DNA from 3 places in the Luteibacter aegosomatissinici genome. Region 3 is predicted to be linked to each of the others. Evidence: predicted binding sites of a transcription regulator. Region 3 holds the regulator's gene; each other region holds the start of a gene.

Region 1 (6,038 bases), 2.2 Mb from region 3:
CGGTAATGTCGGTGATCAGGGCCACCGAGCCATCGGCCAGGATGGTGGCGCCGGAAATACCGGCCACACGGCGGTAATTGGCTTCCAGGGACTTCACCACGGCCTGCTGCTGGCCGATCAGCTCGTCCACGAACAGGCCGATGCGAGTGCCCTCGCCTTCCACCACGATGACGATGCCCTCATCGACGGCACGGCGGGTACCGCTGCAGCCGAACACATCGTAGAGGCGGATGATCGGCAGCCACTCGTCGCGGAAGCGGAACAGCTCGCCGCCGCCGACCACGCTGCGCAGCGCATCGGGTTTGACCTGCACCGATTCCACGATGGAAACCAGCGGCACGATGTAGGTTTCCTCGCCCACCGCGGCGGTGAGGCCATCGATGATGGCCAGCGTGAGCGGCAGGGTGATGGTGAACGTCGTGCCTTGCCCGTGCTTGCTGGAAATGGCGACGGTGCCGCCCAGGTCCATGACGTTGCGGCGGACCACATCCATGCCCACGCCACGGCCCGAGAGATCGGTGGTGGCGGCGGCGGTGGAGAAGCCCGCTTCAAAAATGAGTTCGGCGACCTGGTCATCGCTCATGCCATCGCCCGAGGCGATGATGCCGCGCTGTACGGCCTTGGCCACGATGGCATCACGGTTCAGGCCCGCGCCGTCGTCGCCTACTTCCACCACGATGGAGCCGCCACGGTGGAAGGCCTCCATGCGCAGCGTGCCGGTATCGCCCTTGCCGGCGGCCTGGCGCTTGGCCGGCACTTCCAGGCCATGGTCGATCGCGTTGCGCACGAGGTGGACCAGCGGATCGCCGATCTTCTCGAGCACGGTCTTGTCCAGTTCGGTGCCTTCGCCACGCAGGTCGAGCACCACTTTCTTGTCCAGCTTCTGCGCCAGGTCGCGGACCAGGCGCGGGAAGCGATTGAACACCGTGCTGATCGGCAGCATGCGGATGCTCATCACGCTTTCCTGCAGCTCGCGCGTGTGGCGGCCGAGCTGGGCCAGGCCCTGGCGGAGCATTTCCAGCTGGGCGTCGGAAACGCCATCGTGGAACTGGCTGAGCATGGACTGGGTGATCACCAGCTCGCCGACCAGGTTGATCAGCGTATCGATCTTTTCGATACCCACGCGGACCGAGCTGGCCTCGCTGTTGGTGGCCACATCACGCACGGCGCGCGGTGCGGCGGCTGCGGCGGGCGCAGCGGGTGCGGCCACGGCAGGCGCAGGCGCCGCCGCAACACGCGGGGTAATCGTGAGGTCGCAATCGCCATCCACCCAATCGAACACGCCTTCCACCGCGGCGCGCTTGGCACCGGCGGAGAGACCGAGCGTGTAGGCAAGGTAAGACGACGAAGGATCCATATCCTTCAGCGAAGGCAGCGTCGAGACATCGGCGCTCACGGTGAGCGGGCCCATGGCCTCGAGCTCGCGGAACATGCGCGCCGGGTCGTTGCCCGTCTTCAGCAGGTAATCGAAGGGGCGGAACGCGATGTCCCACCCTTCGATGGTTTCGGCGGGTGCGGCAGCCTTCGCGGCCGCGGCGCCCGGTGCGGCGGTGCCGCCCGAAACCATGGCCGACAGCTCGGCGAGTAACGCCTGGCTTTCCGCCGTGGCACCCGGCTGGCCCGCCATCTGCAGCGAAAGCATGTCGCGGATGATGTCGCCCGAGCGGAGCAGCAGCTCCACCACGGCCTTTTCCATCGGGCGGCGGCCGCTACGGACCTCGTCCATCAGGTTTTCGGCCACGTGGGTGAACGCGGCGACATCGTTGAAGCCGAACGTGGCCGAGCCGCCCTTGATCGAGTGGGCGGCGCGGAACACGACGTTGATCAGTTCCGGATCGTCCGCGCCCTCATCCAGCGCGAGCAGCGCCTGCTCCATGGCGTCGAGGCCATCGAGGCTCTCCTCGTGGAACGCCTTGTGGAATTGCGCCAGATCGACTTTGGACATGGGAAAACCCTGGAATAAACCGGAACGTTTGGATCAGTGGATTAACCGAGCACGCGGGCCACGGTGGCCAGCAGCTGGTCGGGATCGAACGGCTTCACCAGCCAACCCGTCGCGCCGGCGGCCTTGCCTTCCATCTTCTTGTTCGTGTCCGACTCGGTGGTGAGCATGAGGATGGGCACGCCGCTGTAGCCCGCACGGGTGCGGATTTCGCGAACCATCGTGATGCCGTCCATCACCGGCATGTTCACGTCGGCCAGGATCAGGTCGTACTTGTTCGCGGCCGCGGTATCGAGCGCGTTCTGGCCGTTATCGGCCTCGTCCACGTCATGGCCGGCGCCACGCAGGGTGAATGCCACCATGCTGCGCATGGAAGCCGAGTCGTCTACCGCAAGAATCTTAGCCATCGGTCTGCTCTACCTTCAGTTCACGCCGGCTGGCGCCGGCAGTTCAATCAATGCATTAAGCCCCAGCACCGTGACGCCACGGCGAAGGGTATCGCTGGCACCCAGCCAGGCCACCGGCACGCTGGCCGCGCGGGCATCGCGGCTGAACGCCGCCAGCACCTGCAGGGCCGCCGTATCCACCTGCGCCACCGCGGCGCCATCGAGCTGCACCGCTTTGCCGGCCTCGAGGGCCGCCAGCAGGCTATCGCGCAGGGCCGGAGCCGCGCCGATACGCAGGTCCGCTTCCAGCGCGAGCGGCGCCGGGGTTGCGTCTTGGGTGGGTTTCTTCGCCATGGTTCTACCGTGCCCGGGGGGTCGTTCGAATGGCTTATCGGCCCTTGGGGGGAAAGCTTTAGGCAATGGTTGCGCGATGCACCGGGCGATATATCGCGGACGGGGTCAGGCGGCCGCCGCCAGGCTGTCGAAGGTGGCGAGGAGTTCATCGAAGGCCTGGGCCATGGCATCGGATGCCAGGAAGGCCGTGCCCTGCAGCGGCAGGAAGTGCAGCGTGTGCAGCCCGATACACCCCAGGGCTGCCGTGAGGTAAGGCCGCAGGAAATCCGGCTGGTTGGCGCGATCGCCGGCGAAGAAACCGCCAGATGCCACGGCGATGTACACCGGCCGGTCCTTCAATAGACCGATCTTCTTGCCCTGGCCCGCGGCAGTGAACGTGCGTTCAAAGCGAAGGACCTGGTCGATCCACGCCTTCAACACCGATGGCACGGTGAAATTGTTCATCGGCGTACCGATGACCACGATGTCAGCCCGCTCAAGCTCGGCGATGATCTGCTCGGAAAGCTCAAGCGCCTCGCTGTCCTGACCATGTATCAGCGCCTCCGGCGACGACAGGATCCGCGCGTACTCCTCCTCCGCGTGCGGAATGGGGAACCGCCCCAGGTCACGGCGCACGACGGTCGCGGAAGGCTGCGAATCCAACATCCGGTCCACGATGCCGGCGGAGAGCGCCCGGCTAAACGACTCGGGACGCGGGCTGCAATCGATATGCAGGATCTTCATTGGTGGGTCTCCAGGGAGTAGGAAAGCGATGCCGGCGCCGCGACGATCATGCGTACGCAACGGTCAGGGCGTTGAAGCGGTTCATCAGCTCGATGGCAAAGCAGAGTCCTTCGATCGCCGCACGGGTGAAGCGATCCGCGAGTAGCGCGCGCACGTCCGCCAGCGCTACAGCGCCTGGCTGAAATGCATGCCACGGGCGAGCAGTCCCTGGCGGAAATAGAAGCGTTGGCCCAGTGCGTTCGCCAGCGCGGTATCCAGCACCAGGAACGCGCAGCCTTGCCGGCGGCCTTCCTCGCGAAGTTCGGCAAGCAGGTCCCCACCAAGGCCTTGCCCACGGGTTGCTTCGCTGGCGACCAGGTCATCCACGTAGAGGAACCGGCCATACAGCAGGTTCTCCATGATCCGGTAACCGGCCAGCGCCACCGCCCTCTCGCGATGCCATGCCGCCAGCAGTCGGTAGCCTTGCGCAGCCTGGCGCCGCGCCCTCATCGCAAACGTCGCGGCATCGGGCAAGTGGGGGCGCAGTTCATGCATGACCTCGAAACAGGCCTGGTAATCCTGGTCCGTTTCGATGTGACCGATCAGATAGGTATCCACGGGAGTTCCTTGTTGTCCGTGGCCTACGGTAGGAGACTGATGTCCCATGGCATAGGTGCAAGAATGGGATTTATGACTAGGACATCGACGAAAGGCCTTGGCGCGCTCACGCCCCTCCGCGACCACGGCGCGCCCATGTACCTGCAGCTCTACCACCACGTACGCGACGCGATTGCGGCTGGCCGGCTCAACCCGGGGGACCGGGTGCCATCGGTCCGGGCGCTGTCCAGCGAGACGGGGCTGGCGCGAGGCACCGTGGAGATGGCATTCCAGGTCCTGGTCAGCGAGGGTTACCTGCTGACCCGGGGTGCTGCGGGGACCGTGGTTGCGCCTGGGCTCGGCACGCTTAGCGAAAGCGTCCCGCCGGTAAGCACCTCACCGGCGACGGAACGTGGGCCGGCAACCGCGTTCGCCGAAACGGGCATGGCACCATTCCAGTTGGGCCTGCCTGCCCTCGATGCCTTCCCGCGAAAGACCTGGGCACGCCTCTGTGGCCGCCACCAGCGCAACCTGCACACCTCGGCCATGACCTACCCCGATCCGTCCGGACATGAGCCGTTGCGCCGCGCCATCGCTACGTACCTCGGCATTTCGCGCGGCATCGCATGCACGCACGAGCAGGTGTTCGTCACGACCGGCTACCGCGGTGCGCTTGATCTCGTCCGGCGAACGTTGCTTTCGGCCGGTGATACGGGCTGGTACGAAGATCCCGGCTACCTGCTCGCGCGGATCTTCCTGGAGCGTGCCGGCTTCCGCCTGGCACCGGTGCCCGTCGACGACGACGGCCTGGTGGTCGAGGAAGGCGTTCGCCGCGCCGGTAACGCAAGGTTCGCCGTGGTGACACCCACGCACCAGAGCCCGATGGGCATGGCGCTCTCCCTGCCCCGGCGGCTGGAACTGCTCGACTGGGCCAGCCAGCGCAAGGCGTGGATCATCGAGGACGACTACGACAGCGAGTTCCGTTACCACGGTCGCCCCCTGCCCGCGCTGAAAAGCCTGGATCACGATGACCGGGTGCTCTACACGGGCACGTTCAGCAAAGTGCTCATCCCTGGGCTCCGGCTGGCGTACCTGGTGGTGCCTGCGTCGCTGGTGGGCACGTTCAAGGATGAGGTGACGCACCTGTCCGGCCCGGGTTCCATCGTGCCGCAGGCAATGATCACGGACTTCATGGCGCAGGGTCATTTTTCCCGGCACCTGCGCAAGATGCGTACGCTTTACGCCGCCCGGCGCGGCTACGTGGTGGATGCCCTGGCCGAGGTGCTCGGTGACCGGCTGTACGTACAGCCGCAAGCGGGCGGTATCCACATCCTTGCGCATTTGAAGGGGCGGGAGAGCGACCGGCGCCTCACGGCGGCGGCCGCCGCGAAGGGCATGGCCATCCGCGCACTGAGCGACTGGCGTGTCGGCAAGGCAGCGCATGGCGGGTTGTTGTTGGGATTTGCTAACTTCATGCATGCCGACGCGGCGGCGGAAGCCGTGCGGCGCCTGCGCGAGATATGGCCGGCGCGATAAATGCCGGGCCCTTTCGCGGCCCCATTCGAGTGCGCGCTAACCATCTTGGTACAGCGAACATGCGCAAAGTTGGTCCTTTTGCAGCGCAAATGCCGGGCCCATCCTGCTGTGCTCCCCTTCCCCGGCGCTGCCCCGATGGCCCAACCATGTCGCATCGCGTTGTCTGGCGTTACCGCCGCGACGCTCCTCCTACTCGCCGCGTGCCACCCTTCAGCCAACGGGCCAGCGGCATCGGCACCGCCTGACGTTGGCATCGCCTCGCTGGTCACCCGCCCCATAAGGGCTGCGGATGAATTCAACGGCCGGCTCGAGGCAATCCAGTCAGTCGAGATACGCCCGCGGGTCAGCGGGTACATCGATCGCATCGCGTACACCGAAGGCGCCGAGGTGAAGGCCGGCGACCTGCTGTTTGTGATCGACCCGCGCCCTTACCGCGATGCGTTGAGTACCGCACAGGCTCAGCTGGAAAGCGCACGCGCCGCATCGCGACTCGCGCAGAGCCGGTTCGCACGGGCCAGCAA
Region 2 (6,038 bases), 1.1 Mb from region 3:
CGGCTCCGTCGCGGCGTTGATGCACATGACGAAGATCGATATCGCCGCGATGCGCGCCGCGGCAACGTGACTCGCGCGCAAGCGCGCTCTTACAAGGGCTCTCGCAGGTCTTGTGTAGGAGCGCGCTTGCGCGCGAGCTTTCCCGCCAGTTGGTGGCAGCGGCTTGTGTGACATTGACAGCGTCACTTGCAAAAGGTGAAAGTCGGTCGTCATGCCATCGCGGGGAGAGGGTGTTGAACCGACGTGAGTTTGCGAAGACGCTGGCGCTGGTCAGTGTGGTGGGGAGCGGCCTGTGGCCGGTGAAGCAGGCTTTTGCGCAAGCGCCGCGCGCACAACGCGGTGTGGTGGTGGATCCAGCGAAACTCCGCGATCTGCAGCAAGCCTTTCTCGAACTTCGCTTCGGCATGTTCATCCACCTCAACATGGCCACGTTCGAAGAGCGCGAATGGGGTGATCCCCTGCTCTCGCCCAAGCTCTTCAACCCGAAGCATCTTGACCCGGCGCAATGGGCGAAGGCCGCGAAGTCGGCGAACATGGGCTACGCCTGCCTCACCACGAAACACCACGATGGCTTTTGCCTGTGGCCGACGAAGACCGGCAGCGCGAATGTCATGCAGTCGTCGTACCCGCACGACGTGGTGCGTGCCTACGTCGACGCCTTCCGCAAGGCCGGGCTCAAGGTCTGCCTGTACTTCTCGATCCTCGACCTGCGCCAGGATATCCGCGCGCGTACGGTGACGCCGGAGAAGGTGGCGCTGATCAAGGCGCAGATCACCGAGCTGCTCACGAACTATGGCCCGCTTACCGCGTTGATCCTCGATGGCTGGAACGCCTCGTGGTCGCGTATCTCGTACGCGGAGCTGCCGTACCGCGAGATCTACGACCTGGTGAAGTCGCTGCAGCCCGATTGCCTGCTTACCGACCACAACGCGGGCAGCTACCCAGGTACGGCGCTGTACTACACCGATATCAAGCAGTATGAGCAGCACGCCGGGCAGAAGATCCCGCCCGATAGCCCGGTGCCCTCGCAATCGGGCACCACGTTGCAAAGCGACTGGTTCTGGAAAACCTCGTACCCCACATCGCAGCTCGCATCCGCACAAACCATCGTCGATGACTGGCTGAAGCCGTTCAACGCGAACCACTGCAACCTGATCCTCAACGTCGCGCCAAACCGCGATGGGCGCTTCGACGACAACGCCGTGGCGCGGCTGGCCGAGATCGGTAGCCTGTGGAAGCCCGAAGGCAAGGTCGCTCCCATCGATCGCCAGGTGACCATCACCACGCCGAACCTGGCAGCCGGCAAGCCCGCATGGGCCAGCGCGAGCGATGAAGCCGTGGGCCCCGACCTGGCTTTCGACGAGAACTTCCGAACCTACTGGCTGGCCGATCGCGGCAAGACCGAAGGCTGGATCGAAGTACGCTTCGAGGCACCCATTTCGTTCAACACGCTTTCCGTGATCGAGCCGCGCGATCCTGATTACGGGACCACCAGCCGGATCACGGCGTACAAGGCGCGGGTCGAGCAGGGCGGCATCTGGGTGGATATCGCCAGCGGTGCGACGCCCGCGGCCTACCAGTTCCACGAAGTGCCCCGCGTCACCGCCCAGCGCGTACGCCTGTGGGTAGAGGGCCGCCAGCCAGGCATCACGGAATTCGGCCTGTACGACGAACCCAGGGCCTGAGGGAACGTGTAGGAGCGCGCTTGCGCGCGATCCACGCCGAGAAGGCGTAACCTATTGAAATGTAGGTTATTGCCTTCATATAGGCCTCATCGCGCGCAAGCGCGCTCTTACAGGTCTTTAGCCCGGAGGTGCGGCATGGCTACGGGATGGGCGGGTGATACCGCCGTACAGGATCAGATCGATGCCACCGTGGAAGACGCGGTGAAGCGCGCGCGCAGCCACATGGCCAAGGGCCCTGGGCTGGAGCGCTGCGAGGAATGCGACAAACCGATCCCCGAGGCGCGGCGCAAGGCCGTCCCCGGCGTGCGGCTATGCGTCGCCTGCCAGGAGGCGGCCGATCACGAGGCGGCGACTTTCGCTGGCTATAACCGGCGCGGCAGCAAGGACAGCCAGTTGCGCTGAGGTTTACCATGGGCGTTCCCCGCACCATGAAGTCCCCACGATGCTTGAACACCTGATCGTCTGCCGCCACGGCGAAACCGAATGGAACATAGCGCGCCGGGCGCAGGGCAGGGCCGATAGCCCGCTTACTGCCGCCGGCATCGAGCAAGCGCAGGCCCTGGGTCGGGCGCTCGCGGCGCGCGGCATCGAGCATGTTGTGTCGTCCACCCTGGGCCGTGCCTTGCACACCGCCGAAATCGTCGCCGGGATCGCGGGCTGTACCGTCTCGGTCGATGAGCGCCTGGTCGAACGTTCCTTCGGCGAACTCGAGGGCCAGAACTTTGATGCGATGGCGCTGGATCCGGTCTGGACGGCCGTCGTGCGCTGCACGGATCCCGATGCCACGGCACCCGGCTCCGAGTCGCTGCGCGAGGTCGCCGCCCGGGTCATGGCCGCGCTCGACGATGCGCTTACGCTCCCCTATCGCAACGTGGCCGTCATCACGCATGGCCAGTCCATCTCCGCGTTGCTGGGCACGCTGCATGGCAGCGCCGACTTCTCGACCTTCCGCCATGGCAATTGCGGCTACACGCCGATGCATGTGCGCGAGGGAACGTTGCAGGTCGATGCCTGGAACCTGGATCCGCTTGCCGTGGCAAAGGCAGAGACCGCGGCCTGAGCGGCCTGGCGCGGCGCTTCGACCGCCGCGCTCACGACGGGCGTTTTCATGGAGAGGAAACGCACACTGTCACATATCAGAAATAATTGATTTAGAACGGATTTCTAAAGTAAGAAGGACGGCTGCCGTTAACCGGTCAGTTCCCCGGCCATCCCGCCATGCCCAACAGCCAGCCGCCTGCCAACCGCGAACCGTCGCCGATCGAGCAAGTGCTCTCCGGCGCGGCGCTATCGGCCGTGTTCCAGCCGGTCATCCGCGTGGATGATGGCGAGGTGGTGGCCTATGAAGGGTTGATCCGTTGCGCCGCGCCGCAGCTGGAACTCACCCCTACCGATCTGCTCGATCTGGCGCGCGCCCGCGGGCGGCTGGGCGAGTTCGAACTCATGGCCGCGCATCGCGTCGCCGAGCGGTTCGTTGCGCTTGGTCTGCCGGGCCGGCTACTGGTGAACCTGAGCGCGCAGGCGGTGATGCACGAAGGCCTGGGTGCCGATGACGTCATCGCGGCGCTCTCGGTGCCGGGGCTCGATCTTGGCCGCGTCACCATCGAACTTACTGAGCGTGACATCGTGGAGAACGCCGCCCGGCTTGCACACGCGCTGGGCTTCCTGCGTGCGCGCGGCGTGCGCATCGCACTGGACGACTTCGGCAACGGCCATTCGAATTTCGAGATGTGGAACGAGATCCACCCCGAGGTGGTGAAGATCGATCGCTACCTGATCAACGGTCTGGCCAGCAGTGCCGAGCGGCTCGCCATCGTCCGCGCGTTGTGTTCGGTGGCGGAGACGCTGGGTGCTGACCTGGTCGGCGAGGGCGTGGAGGACGAGGCCGACTTGCGCATGCTGCGCGAGCTTGGCATTCCGTATGCACAAGGCTTTCTCATAGCACGGCCCTCCAGCGAGCCGGCCGGCGATATTGCGGAACACCTGGCCAGCGCCTTTGCACGCACGCACGTACCTGTGCCGCCACAACCGGTCGGCCCGGTGTCGGCCCGGCCATTCACCGCAGGGCATATGCTGGTGGAAGCGCCGCCGGTTGCCCCCCGGCAAAGCAACGATGACGTGGCCGACATCTTCGTCGCACATCCCCGTCTGCACGCCGTGGCGGTGGTGGATGCCGGCGTACCCGTCGGCATCATCAACCGCCGCACCTTTACCGAACGCATGGCGCAGCCGTTCGCGCGGGAGCTGTATGGCCGCAAGCCCTGCACGAGTTTCATGCACGCCGAGCCCCTGGTTTGCCCGGAGGACATGCCGTTGCAGAGCATGGCCGATATCCTGCGTGGCGAAGACCAGCGTTACCTCAGCGATGGATTCGTCATCACGTCGGGCGGGATGTATCTCGGCCTGGGGACTGGCGAATCGCTCGTGCGTCGTGTCACTGAAATCAGGGTGGAGGCGGCGCGTTATGCGAACCCGTTGACCTTCCTGCCGGGCAACCTCCCGGTCACCGAACATATCCACCGCTTGCTACAGGCGGCGCGCCCCTTCGCGGTTGCCTACTTCGATCTGGATAACTTCAAACCCTTCAACGACCAGTACGGCTACTTCCGTGGCGATGAAATGATCCGGTTGCTGGCCGGCGTGCTCACGGGTGACCTGCGCCAGGACGCAGACTTCGTCGGCCACATCGGTGGCGACGATTTCATGGTGGTGTTTCAGGGCATGGACTGGCCTGCGCGCTGCGATGCCATGCGTCAGCGTTTCAACGCAAGTGCCGGTGCGCTGTTCGATGAAGGCGACCGCGTGCGTGGCGGCATCGATAGCGAAGACCGCCACGGGCACCGCCGCTTTTTCCCCATCACCACGGTGGCCGTCGGCGTGGCCTGCTTCGGTGACGCGTTCCCCGCCGATGCCGAAATGGTCGCCAGCCTGGCCGCATCGGCCAAGCGCGTGGCCAAGAATGCGCAGCTCGGCATGCACGTGGTCGAGTGGCGAAACGATGCCGACATCCTCGCGCCACGAAGAATTCAACTCACTGAAATAAAAGAGTAATTTTGCGAGTCGGCGCTAAAGTTGCCGAATTTGCGGCCGATGCCGGGGTATCCCCAACCGCTCCGAGCACCGCCATGCGCCTCCCCCAGGCCACCTTGCCCACGCTGACGCTTCGCACCCGTCTCGCCCTCCGCCTTGCCGGTACGATCCTGTTGCTACTCGCCCTGTGGATCGTCGGCGGCGTGCAACTGCGCCAGGCCAACGCCCGTTTGCAATCGGTGGTCGGCGAAACCCTGGCCCCGGTCGCCGCCGTCGGCCACATCCAGAACGACTACAACGACCTGCTCGACGCGCTGGTGCACGCCACGCTCGCCAAGCTGCCGTCCGCCACCGACGACGCGGTGACGGCGATTGGCGCGAACCGGCACGACATCGACAAACAGTGGAAGGAACTGGAAGCCAGCGGACTTGGCCAACAACAGAAGAAGCTGGTGGCCCTCGCGGCCGAGCATCGCAAGGCGGCCGATGCCGCTGTCGATGGGGTGGTCGAATTGTTGAAGGCGGAGCAGTACGAGATCGCGCCGCTGCAGCTCTCCAACGACGTGCAGTCGGCGGTGGGTCCGCTGAAGAGTGACTTCTCCAACCTGTTCCAGCTGGCGCTCGCCGGTGGCAAGGCGGAGGCGGATGCGCAGCAGGCCGCGGTGAGCCACGGTGCCGTCCTTTCCGCCGTGCTTCTGGCTATCGCGCTGCTGCTCGCCAGTGTCGTCGATATCGCCATCATTCGTTCGCTGCACCGTCGCCTCCGCCAGGCCACCGGGGTCGCCGCAGCGATCGCGCGTGGTTCACTGGGCACGGCGATCGATGTGGGCCGCGATGATGAGATTGGTCAGCTCCTGTCCTCGTTGTCCGCGATGGATGCGCAGCTCGGCAACGTCGTGGTGCAGGTCCGCGATCGTGCCGATCACGTTGCCAGCGCCGCTAGCGGCATTGCACGCGGTAACGATGCATTGAACGACCGCACGCGCACGCAGGCCGAACACCTCGAACACACCTCGACCTCCATGCGCGACATGGCCGAAGCCGTACGTGGTGGACTCGGTCATGCCACGGCCGCCAACCAGGCCGTCATGGAAGCGCGCACGATGACCGACGAAGGCCACCGGGTGGCGATGGATGCGGTGGAGAACATGCGCGCCATCCGCCAGACCAGTGAACGCATGGGCGAGGTGCTCGATCTCGTGGACCAGGTGGCCTTCCAGACCAACCTGCTGGCGTTGAACGCGGCGGTAGAAGCCGCCCGCGCGGGCGAGCATGGCCGCGGCTTCGCGGTGGTCGCCCATGAAGTGCGCGAACTGGCACAAC
Region 3 (6,038 bases):
GCCTGGCCGATCGCCTGCAGAAGAACGTGGCCGATGCGGCACGGCGGCAGGAAGCCGCTGGCGAGCCGGCCGTTTTGCTGGTCTCCCCGGCACTTCGTCCATGGCTTTCGCGCTTCGTGCGGCATGTGGCCCAAAACCTGCATGTACTTGCGTACAACGAGGTTCCGGACAACCGCCGCGTCAAGCTGGTGACGGCCCTGGGACGATAGGAATGAGACACCGCTCGGGGAAATCGCCCGGCGGACGTGACAGAACAAGGTGGCGCCGCAGGCAAGCGGGGCGCCGATCGATGAAGACAGGATCGAACGCATGAAAATCAAACGATTCGTTGCTCCGGATATGCGCCAGGCCATGCGCCAGGTGCGTGATGAGCAGGGTCCGGACGCCGTGATCCTGTCCACGCGCAAGATGGACGACGGCATCGAGATCATCGCTGCGCTCGATTACGACGAGGCGCTGGTGCGCGAAGCGGGTTTCGCCTTCGAGCCGCCGACGCCGGAAGAGAAGCTCGAGAAGATCCGCGCCGTGCGCGATACCCGTGACAGCCGCGAAGCCGAGCGCATCGCCCGTGTCGACCAGGCGCGCGCCGCGACGGCCGCCGCTGTCGAGCGCGCCACAAAGGGGGCGGCGCCCCAGTCGGCCAACGCGCCGCAGCGCCAGTCATCCGCCGCGCTGGCCGCCAGCGTTGCTGACGTGGTTCGCGCCGCGACCGTGGCTGCGCCGCAGAACGATACGGCCGTGAACGGCATGCGCGCCGAGATCAATAACCTGCGCGAGATGCTGGAAGTGCAGCTCTCCGCGCTGGCCTGGAACCAGATGGACCGGCAGAACCCGCTGCGCGCCCGCGTGCTGCGTGAGATGACTCGCCTGGGCATCGATGGCGACGTCGCCCGCGCGCTCTGCGCCGAACTGCCGGACACCATGACGGCCGAGCAGGCGCGTTACCTGCCACTGGGCATCCTGTCGCGCAACATCCGCACCAGCGGCCGCAACTTCGATACCGTCGGCGGCGGCATTACCGCGTTCGTCGGCACCACGGGCGTCGGCAAGACCACCAGCATTGCCAAGCTCGCCGCCCGTGCGGTGCTCCGCCATGGCGCATCCAACGTGGCCCTGATCAGTGCCGACCAGTACCGCATCGGTGCCGGCGCCCAGCTGGAACACTACGGCCGCCTGCTCGGCGTGCGCGTGTACAACGCGCACGATGCCCAGAGCCTGCGTAACGTGCTGTTGCAGCTGCGCGGCAAGCACACGGTGCTGATCGATACGGCGGGCCTGGCTGGCAACGACCCGAAGCTGCAGCAGCAGTTCGAGACGCTCCGGGCCATGGCCGATGTGCGTGTCTGCCTCGTGCTGGCCGCCAACGCGCAGGCCCAGGCGATTGATAACGCCGTGCGCGCCTATGCGCCGCTCAATCCGCAGAGCGCCATCCTGACCAAACTCGACGAGGCGCCGCTGCTGGGCGGCGCACTGTCAGCCCTTATCCGGCATGGCATGCCGTTGGACTACACCACGGATGGCCAGCGCGTGCCTGAGGACATTGCCTCCGCCGACGCGCGCAAGCTGGTCTGCCTGGCAGCCCAGATGCTCAAACAGCGCAACGACGAACCGGATGACGCCATACTTGCCGATCGTTTCGGCTTCGCGTCCGCCCCGGCCCTGGCCTGATCGCAGAACGTAACGAACGTGACTACGGCAACCGCAACCGCAACTTCTTTCACGGCAGTGAATTCCTTCATGACCACACACGTCGACAACTCCCAGGCCGCCGGACTCAACTGGCTCGCCGACCGCCGGCCCACGCGCAGCATCGCGATCGCGGGCGGCAAGGGCGGCGTGGGCAAGACCACGGTGGCCGTGAACCTCGGCATGGCCCTGGCCATGGGGGGCCGCGACGTCCTCCTGCTGGATGCCGACCTCGGCATGGCCAACATCGATGTGCTGCTGGGCCTGCAGCCCACCCGCCACCTGGGTCATATGCTGGAAGGCGCCTGCGCCATCGAGGATCTGGTGCTCGAAGCGCCGCATGGCCTGAAGGTGATCCCGGCCACGTCGGGCACGCGCCGCATGGCCCAGTTGCCCAACATCGAGCATGCCGCGGTCATTCGCGCCTTCGACGAATACCCGCTGGCGCCGGAATACCTGATCGTGGATACCGCGGCCGGCATTTCCGACAGCGTGTCGATGTTCGCCGCCGCCTCGGACGAGGTCGTGGTCGTGGTCTGCGACGAACCGGCTTCGCTGACCGACGCCTATGCACTGATCAAGGTGCTGTCGCGCGAGTTCGCGGTGAACCGTTTCCGCATCGTGGCCAACATGGTCCGCCATGCGCAGGAAGGGCGCCAGCTGTTCGAAAAGCTTTCCCGGGTGACCAACCGCTTCCTGGATGTGTCGCTCGATTTCATGGGCATGGTGCCGCACGACGAGTACCTGCGCCAGGCGATCCGCCGCCAGTCGGCAGTGGTCGAAGCCTGGCCGAGCAGCCGTTCGGCGGTGGGATTCAAGAATTTGGCCAGGTCGGTCGATACATGGGGTGAACCCGAACCCCGTGGTCAGGGTCGCATCGGCTTTTTTGCCGGGCGTGAGCACGTGGGGGGAGGGCTGCCGTTGTGAGTGTCGCGAGCGAATACCTTGAAATCACTAAGGTTCCGGCCGATCAACTGGTAAAAACGCATGCGCCGCTGGTGCGCCGGATCGCCTATCACCTGATGGGCCGCCTGCCGCCCAGCGTCGATGCAAACGACCTGATGCAGGCTGGCATGATCGGTTTGCTTGAGGCGGCAAGGAATTATTCGCCGACGCGCGCGGCCAGCTTCGAAACCTATGCGGGTATCCGCATACGTGGCGCCATGCTGGATGAACTGCGCAAGACGGACTGGACCCCGCGCTCTGTCCACAGGAAATTGCGCGAGGTGGCGGAAGTAACGAGGCAGATTGAGAACGAAACCGGTGGCGATGCCGACGATCTTGAGGTGATGAAGCGCCTCGGCATCGACGCCATGGAATACAACCAGATCCTGGCAGACGCGGCGAGCGCGCGGTTGCTGAGCCTGACGGCGCCCGAGGGCGACGAAGGTTCCGCCATCGACGTTGCCGACCCGGACGCTTCGGGCCCGGATGGCTTGTTCGAGCAGGACGGCATGCGCAGCGCGCTCGCCGAATCGATCGACGGGCTGCCCGAGCGCGAAAAGCTGGTGATGTCGCTGTACTACGATGAAGAACTCAACCTGAAGGAAATCGGTGCGGTGCTGGGAGTTAGCGAATCGCGCGTGTGCCAGATCCATGGCCAGGCCCTGATCCGTCTCCGGGCTCGCATGTCGGGTTGGAAAGACAAACACTAAGAAATACGCGGCTGTAAGGCGGAGAGCGCTTTGGACAAGAACATGAAAATCCTCGTGGTGGACGATTTCTCCACCATGCGGCGAATCGTCCGTAACTTGCTGGTAGAGCTGGGTTTCACCAACACGCTCATCCAGGAAGCGGAGGACGGTAACGCGGCGCTGGCACTGCTGCGCTCGCAGCCGATCGATCTGGTGGTCACCGACTGGAACATGCCGAACATGACCGGCATCGACCTGCTCCGGGCCATCCGCGCGGACGCCAACCTGAAATCGCTGCCGGTGCTGATGGTGACCGCCGAGAACAACCGCGACCAGATCATTGCCGCCGCGCAGAGCGGCGTGAATGGTTACGTCGTGAAGCCGTTCACGGCTGTCACGCTCAAGGAAAAGCTCGACAAGATCTTTGAACGCCTCGCCGCGGCCGCGGGCTAAGGGACTAACATGAATACGATGATTTCCGCTGGCCAGGACGTGGCACCCGAACTGCGCGAGCTACTCGATGCCGACGACAGCGCGGCCTTCGAGCAAGCGCTCGATCGCCTGCTGCGCAGCCGCGAACAGCATTTGTTCCTGGCCCTGGGCCACCTCGCACGCGACCTGCACGAATCCGCCCGCCGCCTTGCTTCGGATATTTCCAGCGATGGCGTGCCTGGCACCATGAGCGATGCGCGCAAACACCTGCGCGATGTGCTCGAGATGAGCTCGCAGGCGGCGCATCGCACGCTCGACTTCAGTGAGAAACTTCGCCCGCAGGCACAGGCGCTCGCCAGGCAGGCCGACGAGCTTCTCGTGCTCGACCAGGCCGATCCCGCATTCACCGCCAATGCCACGTCGCTGGCGGTGCGCGTGGGTGATTTTGCCCAGAACTGCGATATCGGCTTCGGCGAAATGGTGGAAGCGCAGTCCTGGCAGGATCTTTCCGGCCAGCGCGTTGCCCAGGTCGAGGCCTTCATGGCCAAGGTCGAAAACTCGCTGGTGGAGCTGGTGCGCCTGACCGGTTCGCTGGCAGGTGCCAATGCGCCCGCCGCCGACAAGGTCAGCCAGGACGAAGTGGATCGCCTGCTCAGCGAATTCGGTTTCTGAGCCCGCCATGAGCGTGGAGCTGGACAACGAGCTGCTCAACGTCTTCCTGATCGAGGCCCGCGAACTACTTGAGACCCTGGGCGAACAGCTCGTGGATCTCGAGGCCTCGCCGGAGGATAGCGAGCTCCTGAACGCGGTGTTCCGTGCGTTCCATACCGTGAAGGGCGGTGCGGGCTTCCTTGGCCTGAACGCCATGGTGGAACTGTGCCACCGTGCGGAGGATCTGCTGAACGAGGCGCGTAATGGCGCGCTCGTGCTCAATGCTGCCTTGATGGATGCCTTGCTCGAGTCGCTCGATCTGCTGAACGACATGATGCGTGCGGCCGATGCCGGGGTGCCGGCCGAGCCTGCGCCGCGTTCGCTGCTCGATCGCCTGGTCGTACCCGGCCGCGCGGCATCGGCGGCGCCGGTCGCGCTCGCCGTACCTGTCAGCGCGCCAAAGGCCGCTGCGGTATCGGCACCAGCCAAGGCGTACGACCCCATCGAAGATGAGTTCGAGGCGATGCTCGACGCAGCGCGCACCGAACGTGCACCTGCACCGGTTGAGTCCGGCACCATCTCCGACGACGAATTCGAATCGCTGCTCGATTCGCTGTACGGCACGGGCGCCCCCGGTGCCGATGCCGTGGCGCCCGCCGAGCCGGTTGCAGAAGCGGCCGCCCCCGCGCCCGAAAGCAACACTATCAGCGACGACGAGTTCGAAGCGTTGCTCGACCAGCTCTACGGCACCGGCGCCCCCAGCGGCACCGCTGACCCATCGGCAGCCGCACCGTCCGCGAATGGCGAAACCCCTCTAGGAGCGGGCTCGCCCGCGATCAACGACGCCCCTGCTCACACGTCGCCCGCAGCCACTCCGATTGCCGCGACGTCGCCGGTCGAAGCACCAGCCGTTACAGCGACCAAACCGAAACCCGCGCCCGCCACCGAAAAACGTCAACCCACTGCCGCCGCCGACACCACGGTCCGCGTCGACACACACCGCCTCGACAGCCTGGTCGATGCGGCCGGCGAACTCGTCCTGGTTCGCAACCGCCTGACGAACCTAGCGCCGCGTGGCACCAACGATCCGATGGAGCGCGCCATCGGTGAACTCGAGCGCGTGGCCGAAGACCTGCAGAACGCCGTGCTGCGCATGCGCATGCAGCCGGTCGGCAAGCTGTTCTCCCGTTTCCCGCGCATCGTGCGCGACCTGGCACGCCAGTTGGGCAAGGAAATCGAACTCGTCACCGAGGGTGAAGACACCGATATCGACCGCACCGTGGTCGAAGCGCTGGCCGATCCGCTCGTGCATTTGCTGCGCAACGCCGTGGACCACGGCATTGAAATGCCCGATGTGCGCGAGCAGGCTGGTAAGTCACGTTCTGGCACGGTGCGCCTCGCCGCCGGACAGTATGGCGATCGCATCGTCATTACGGTCACCGACGATGGCAAGGGCATGGATCCCGAGGTCCTGCGTCGCAAGGCCGTCGAGAAGGGCCTGATGGACGAAGAACAGGCTGCACGACTCGATGAGCGTGAATGCTACGAGATCGTGTTTCGCCCGGGTTTCTCCACCGCCAGCCAGGTATCGGATATCTCTGGCCGCGGCGTCGGCATGGACGTGGTCAAGACCAA

The links. Region 3 encodes FliA, which starts transcription of late flagellar genes. Its sites were predicted from a motif close to TAAAGTTTNNCNNNCNNNGGCCGATAA; they were not measured.
Region 1: a site for FliA is predicted at 2,717-2,743, ahead of L2Y97_RS06605 (STAS domain-containing protein). Genes of this name have one in related genera too.
Region 2: a site for FliA is predicted at 2,851-2,877, ahead of L2Y97_RS21535 (GGDEF domain-containing protein). Genes of this name have one in related genera too.

What each region holds. Positions count from the first base shown of each region.
Region 1 is NZ_CP095742.1:1,498,167-1,504,204, reverse strand. Features, by position in the region: gene L2Y97_RS06615 (chemotaxis protein CheA) at 1-1,945, opposite strand, end outside; gene L2Y97_RS06610 (response regulator) at 1,987-2,349, opposite strand; gene L2Y97_RS06605 (STAS domain-containing protein) at 2,365-2,682, opposite strand; gene L2Y97_RS06600 (FMN-dependent NADH-azoreductase) at 2,788-3,405, opposite strand; gene L2Y97_RS06595 (GNAT family N-acetyltransferase) at 3,571-4,002, opposite strand; gene pdxR (MocR-like pyridoxine biosynthesis transcription factor PdxR) at 4,075-5,517, shown strand; gene L2Y97_RS06585 (efflux RND transporter periplasmic adaptor subunit) at 5,653-6,038, shown strand, end outside.
Region 2 is NZ_CP095742.1:4,810,163-4,816,200, reverse strand. Features, by position in the region: gene L2Y97_RS21555 (VOC family protein) at 1-70, shown strand, start outside; gene L2Y97_RS21550 (alpha-L-fucosidase) at 234-1,685, shown strand; gene L2Y97_RS21545 (DksA/TraR family C4-type zinc finger protein) at 1,821-2,087, shown strand; gene L2Y97_RS21540 (histidine phosphatase family protein) at 2,128-2,745, shown strand; gene L2Y97_RS21535 (GGDEF domain-containing protein) at 2,904-4,736, shown strand; gene L2Y97_RS21530 (methyl-accepting chemotaxis protein) at 4,811-6,038, shown strand, end outside.
Region 3 is NZ_CP095742.1:3,719,024-3,725,061, reverse strand. Features, by position in the region: gene flhA (flagellar biosynthesis protein FlhA) at 1-209, shown strand, start outside; gene flhF (flagellar biosynthesis GTPase FlhF) at 310-1,668, shown strand; gene L2Y97_RS16725 (MinD/ParA family protein) at 1,738-2,613, shown strand; gene L2Y97_RS16720 (RNA polymerase sigma factor FliA) at 2,610-3,341, shown strand; gene cheY (chemotaxis response regulator CheY) at 3,372-3,773, shown strand; gene L2Y97_RS16710 (protein phosphatase CheZ) at 3,783-4,424, shown strand; gene L2Y97_RS16705 (chemotaxis protein CheA) at 4,432-6,038, shown strand, end outside.